DNA from 2 places in the Enterobacter sp. UNJFSC 003 genome. Region 1 is predicted to be linked to the other one. Evidence: predicted binding sites of a transcription regulator. Region 1 holds the regulator's gene; the other holds the start of a gene.
The links. Region 1 encodes CRP, which controls carbon source genes, mostly activating them, when cyclic AMP is high. Its sites were predicted from a motif close to ATGTGANNNNNNTCACAT; they were not measured.
Positions count from the first base shown of each region.

Region 2: the regulator CRP is predicted to act here: its motif matches at 1,740-1,757, upstream of V5P19_RS05665 (iron-containing alcohol dehydrogenase).

Region 1 covers NZ_JBAKHK010000008.1:162,640-165,777, forward strand. Annotated here, with positions in the region: gene V5P19_RS17790 (YccS/YhfK family putative transporter) at 1-1,340, opposite strand, end outside; gene crp (cAMP-activated global transcriptional regulator CRP) at 1,398-2,030, opposite strand; gene V5P19_RS17800 (OsmC family protein) at 2,341-2,745, shown strand; gene V5P19_RS17805 (phosphoribulokinase) at 2,811-3,138, opposite strand, start outside.
Region 2 covers NZ_JBAKHK010000001.1:1,212,631-1,215,768, forward strand. Annotated here, with positions in the region: gene V5P19_RS05655 (D-threonate 4-phosphate dehydrogenase) at 1-473, opposite strand, end outside; gene V5P19_RS05660 (four-carbon acid sugar kinase family protein) at 466-1,683, opposite strand; gene V5P19_RS05665 (iron-containing alcohol dehydrogenase) at 1,857-3,002, shown strand; gene V5P19_RS05670 (dihydrodipicolinate synthase family protein) at 3,020-3,138, shown strand, end outside.

The DNA of each region.
Region 1 (3,138 bases):
ACCGTAATTACCAGCATACCCGCCAGCGTATAGCCGTCCGGGACGTGGAAGTGCAGCGTCACACCCGCAATAATTAGCCCGGCCAACGTCCCGCCCGCCCGATGCAGAATACGAACCCGCGTGGCACCGTAGCCGTTTTGTGTGACAAACAGCACGGTCATTAATATCCAGTAGGGCTTCGGCAGATGCAGGGCCATCCCCATCAGGCTGGCGATACTGAGCATCACGCTAATCCGCGCGGCGTTGCGCAGCGCGGCAGATTTCAGGGAGAGGTAACTTTTCAGCGCAGGCAGAAGCGGCAGGCGTTTTTGTTTGTCGGCCATCAGGTCGCGGGGATAGAGCGGACGCTGCGTTCGCAAGACGCGCGCGATGCGGCTAAAGTGCCAGGCGGCAAACTGGCCGACCGGATTTTCCGCGTGCTGGCGCGCAATTTTTTCCAGCGCACCGAGCTGTTTTTCCATGTTAAAGCGCGTGGGGTAGCGATGATAGAGAATGTCATCCGCCAGCACGCGCAGGCGCGCCGACACGGTTTGCGCATTCCAGCGGATCACCGCTTCGGCGTGGCTTTGCTCGACCAGCTTTTGCACCTCCTGCGGATGATGCAGGCTAACGGAGATATGCTCCTGCAGATCCAGACCCACCTGGAAGGTGCGCAGTAGCCGTTTGTAATCATGATTCCGGTTGGCGGCGAGCATGTGCAGCTGCTGATAGCACTGGCTGATCAGATCGACCACTTTTTGCTGACGCGCGAGCAGCGGCGGTAGCGATTTTTCCGGGTCGGTATGCTGGGTGAGCAGGGTATATTTAGCGTCGCAATAGTCCGCAAGCTGCACGTAGAGCAGGCTCAGGGATTCGCGCAGCGGCTGCTCCCGCCACATCCAGAACCAGAACCAGTTAAACAGCCCGTACCACAGCGTGCCAAGGGCGTAGATCAGCAGCGGTTCCCATACCGGCATATTCCCAGCAAGGCTCAGCGTGAAGATGGCGGCAATGAGCGAGGCGGGAAGCAGGCGGGCATGCAGCGAGCTGATTTCGGCAGTCACGCCGAGGGTCATCGCCAGCACGGTTAATATCAGAGGGAGAGGAATGTCCCGGGCAAGCAACAGCTGCACGGCGAGGCTACATCCTGCAAACAGGCTGCCACCAATAATCAGGCGTTTGAAAAAGCGCTTATGCGGCGTGTCCAGACCGGCGATGTTGCAGCAGGCGGGCACGAGGGAAAACAGCAGACCCTGTTGCAGGTGTCCGAGGAGCAGACCTACGGCCACAGGAAGGCACAACACCAGCGTTTGTCGCAGTGCGTAGTTAACTTCCGGGTGATAAATCAGCCTGCGCCACATGGGGAATAGAGACAAAAACGGCGTGTCACCTTGCGATGACACGCCGTTTTACCGGAATTAACGGGTCCCGTAGACCACGATAGTTTTACCGTGGGCAGAGATCAGGTTCTGGTCTTCCAGCATTTTCAGGATACGACCCACTGTTTCACGGGAGCAACCGACGATCTGACCGATTTCCTGACGGGTAATTTTAATTTGCATGCCGTCCGGGTGGGTCATGGCGTCTGGCTGTTTCGCCAGGTTTAACAGTGTCTGCGCGATGCGACCGGTAACGTCCAGGAAGGCAAGGTTACCCACTTTCTCTGACGTGACCTGCAGACGGCGTGCCATCTGCGAAGAAAGACGCATCAGGATGTCAGGGTTAACCTGAATCAGCTGACGGAATTTCTTATAAGAAATTTCAGCGACTTCACATGCAGTTTTTGCACGAACCCAGGCGCTACGTTCCTGGCCCTCTTCAAACAGGCCCAGTTCACCGATGAAGTCGCCCTGGTTCAGATAAGAAAGGATCATCTCTTTCCCTTCTTCATCTTTGATCAGCACTGCCACCGAGCCTTTAACGATGTAATACAACGTTTCCGCTTTTTCACCCTGGTGAATCAGCGTGCTCTTCGATGGGTACTTATGAATGTGGCAATGAGACAAGAACCATTCGAGAGTCGGGTCTGTTTGCGGTTTGCCAAGCACCATGCGCGGTTATCCTCTGTTATAAGCTGTCACCAGAGCCATAAGATGCATCCGGACTCTGGGGTTGCAATCGAATTCTTACCCATACCCTGGGAAGTCGGCTGTCGTAACGTTTCGCAGCCAGTAAAGTTTGATGTCCTCTGCATACATGTGTAACGTCAATGTATTACTGTAGCATCCAGAGTGTTTTAGCATAGCTTTTGCCGCGTGTCTCCTGGTGTCTCGCTTCAGCATGATGCAGGTCGCCTTCCGTTGCGAGAATTGTAACGCACGCGTAATCTGTCACCAAAAATGCAACGTCGGAGTTATGTATATGCAAGCGCGTGTGAAATGGGTTGAAGGTTTAACGTTCCTGGGCGAGTCCGCTTCAGGACACCAGATTTTGATGGATGGTAACTCCGGTGACAAAGCGCCAAGCCCTATGGAAATGGTGCTGATGGCGGCGGGGGGATGCAGCGCGATCGACGTCGTTTCGATCCTGCAAAAAGGTCGTCATGATGTGACCGATTGCGAAGTTAAGCTCACGTCAGAACGTCGCGAAGAGGCGCCACGCCTGTTCACCCACATTAACCTGCACTTTATCGTTACCGGTAAAGAACTGAAGGATGCGGCGGTATCACGCGCGGTCGATCTGTCCGCGGAGAAGTACTGTTCGGTGGCGTTAATGCTGGAGAAAGCGGTGAACATTACGCATTCGTATGAAGTGATCGAGGCCTAATGAAGGGGCATCGTGCGTTCTGATGCCCCCACCCTAACCCTCTCCGTGTGGGAGAGGGAATAGGATCACGCGATCTGCTTACCTTCCATCAACCGCTGTACCAGCGGCGTCATGATTAATTCCATCGCCAGCACCATTTTTCCGCCCGGCACCACCAACGTATTCATGTGCGAAATAAACGAGCCCTGCAGCATCGCCAGCAGCCACGGGTAATCGATCCCTTCGAGATTGCGGAAATGAATCACCACAAAGCTCTCATCCAGAGAGGGTATCGTTTTGGCGGCGAACGGGTTGGAGGTGTCCACCGTGGGGACGCGCTGGAAGTTGATATGGGTGCGGGAGAACTGCGGCGTCAGGAAGTTAATGTAGTCTTCCATTGAGCGGACGACCGAA
Region 2 (3,138 bases), on a different contig from region 1:
TCGGTATACAGCACCATGGCGTAATCTTTGCTGTTGGTTAGATGCGCCAGCAGCTCGGTGTGGCCAGGATAATGATGCCCGGCCAGATGCAGGGCTTCCTTATTTAACGGTGCCGTCGCTATGGCTTTCACTTGACCCGACATCGCCAGTTCGGTTGCCCGCTTCACGCAACGGTAGGCCAGATCCCCTGCCTGAGCCTGAACGAGCCCCGGCTTAAGGCCATCAGGATCCGCCAGCGGCTCGTCGAGGACGTTTATCACGTTTGGCGCGAACTGCGCGTCGCCGACCTGGTCAACAATCCGAATATCCGCCTGCCCGGCGATTCCGTTATCCAGTACCCGCTTCAGCGTGCGGGCGCAGCCCACGACGACAACGGGGGAACCCGACAGCTCGCCCTCCGTAAGGGATTTAATAATGATCTCCGGCCCGATGCCTGCCGGATCGCCCATCGTTACAGCAATAATATTAGTCACTCACTCTCTCCTCGATAAAATGCAAAACCTCACGCAGCGTTTCTTCCGTTCCGAAGCCCCCTGCTTTAGTCATTACCGGCCGGAGCCAGGCACAACCCAGAAATTTGCCGTAAGGGACGCACCGTGCGACGCGCCCTGTAATTTCAAACCCTTGTGCATGTAGCGCGTTGGCAACCGCCATCGCCACATCGCCACCCGAGACGTACAGCGCATCGGGTGCACATGCGTCGAGCGCCTGGCGGGTCAGTTCCCCCAGAAACGTACAAAGCGTTTCCCCCAGCTCGGCGCGGGTCATCTGATGCCGCAGGCAAAGCTGCTCAACATGATGGCGTGCATCACGATCTGCGCAGGTGTGAACAATGCAGTGGTTACCCGCCGACAGTGCCTGCGTAATCTGCGCGAGACAGTCCGCCATTGACCCTTTCAGCACATCGTTAACATCAACGAAAACCGACGACGCGGAAGGCTCTCTCACGGCCAGAGCAACCTGACGCTGAGCGATCTCGCTCATCGAGCCCACGACCGCCAGCACCTGCTTGCGTCGAACGGGCGCAAGATGGCGCGCTAAGGCATCGCATAACCCGGCAGACCCCACCAGAAGCGGCATCTGCGCACAGGTCAGCGCGGCGGCGATAATGGCATCCAGCGCCTCATCGGTTTGCGCGTCGACAATGAGCCATTCCGTTCCTTGCGCAAGCGCCGCTTCAAGGGCGTTTACCGTCACGACGCGGCCCTTGAAGCCAGTAAAAAGATCGGCAATATCGGCGGACGGCACCGGCGTTTTCGGATCGCTGGCAAATTCGGTTTCATTAACCGGAATCCCGTTCACCAGACACTTGCCGTGCAGCGTAATCCGCCCGGCAGCCGGATAGGCAGGTGCAACAATGACCTGTTGCTTACCGCTTAAGGTCTTCAGGGCCTGAGTCTCTACCCCTACGTTCCCACGCAGGGTGGAATCAATTTTTTTGATCAGCCAGCGTGCCTCCCCGATCTCCGCACCCAGTGCAGCGATTTTGTCAGCCGCTTCTGATGCCGGTAACGCCCGTGAATCGGTGTTCAACACCAGCGCATCGGTTAATTCGGTAAAAGGGGTCTGGAACGCAACGCTCACTTTCTTACCGCACAACGCCAGGCTGACGCCCGCATCGTTTGCACCGGTAAAGTCATCTGCGACCACTACCACGTCTCTGGACAGGTTGTTCAATTTCATCCCTACTCCGGGTTCGTATTTTCTGCCAATGATTATATTCAATCATGATTGATTATATGTGAGCAAGATCAAGTTATTCAGTTTGCGAATAAATTATAAATTTAGCCACACGATGACCATGGCTGGCTTCTTTTGAGCGAAATCAATCATGGACACAGAAACAGGAGAAAAAAGTGGTCACCATCAACAGCACAATTATCAGTGGCGCAGACGCCATAGGCGGCATTAGACCGTTACTCGACCGAAAAACAGATCTTTTGCTGGTCACCGACGGCAACATTGCGCGTCTGGACGCGGCAAAACGGATCGTGGCGCTTCTTAAGGAAGACAATCGCAGCGTTACCCTGATTGATAACGTGCCGCCGGAGCCCTCTCACCACGATGTCAGCCAGCTGTTGGCCGGGATAAGCAGCAAATCATTTGATGTGGTAGTCGGAATGGGAGGAGGCAGCGTACTGGACGTGGCAAAGCTGCTCTCGGTGCTTTGCCATCCGCAGTCCCCGGGGCTTGATAGTCTCCTGGCGGGCGTAAAGCCGGTGGCAAGAATGCCTTCTCTACTGATACCAGCCACGGCGGGCACCGGCTCAGAAGCCACGCCGAACGCCATTCTGGCGATACCGGAACAGAACACCAAGGTGGGCATTATCTCCCCCGTCCTGCTGCCTGATTACGTCGCCCTTCTGCCAGAGCTCACCACCAGCATGCCCCCGCATATTGCCTCATCGACCGGCATAGATGCCCTGTGCCATCTGATTGAGTGTTTCACCTCAACGGTTGCCAACCCGGTCAGCGATAACGCCGCCCTCATCGGGCTGACTAAGCTGCTTAATAATATCGAAACCGCCTGCGCCGAGCCTGACAACCTGGCAGCGAAGCTGGAGATGCTGTGGGCGTCTTACTATGGCGGCGTTGCAATCGCCCATGCCGGAACGCACCTTGTTCACGCGCTTTCCTATCCTCTCGGCGGTAGGTATCACCTGCCGCACGGCGTAGCCAACGCCATTCTGCTGGCTCCCTGCATGCGTGTGGTACGCCCCTATGCGGTAGAGAAATTTGCCCAGGTGTGGGATCGGGTGCCTGGGGCGGATACCACGCTTTCAGCAGAAGAAAAATCCCACGCGCTGGTGGACTATTTCGCGGCGCTGGTTCGCAGGCTCGACCTGCCCGATAACCTTGAAGCGCTGGGGGTCCCGCGCGAAGACATCGCATCGCTGAGCGACGCGGCCCTTAACGTTAAGCGCTTAATGAATAACGCCCCTTGTCAGGTTAATCACGACGAGGTGCAGGCAATTTACCGGACACTGTTTCCTAAAAATTGATATCGAAGGAGTGAGTAATGCGTAACACCATCAGGGGCGTACTGACGGCAATCGTCACCCCGTTTGACGCTGAAGGAGCCCTGAATCTGACGGGCCTTAAACGACAGATTGATCGTCAACTTACCGCTGGCAACGG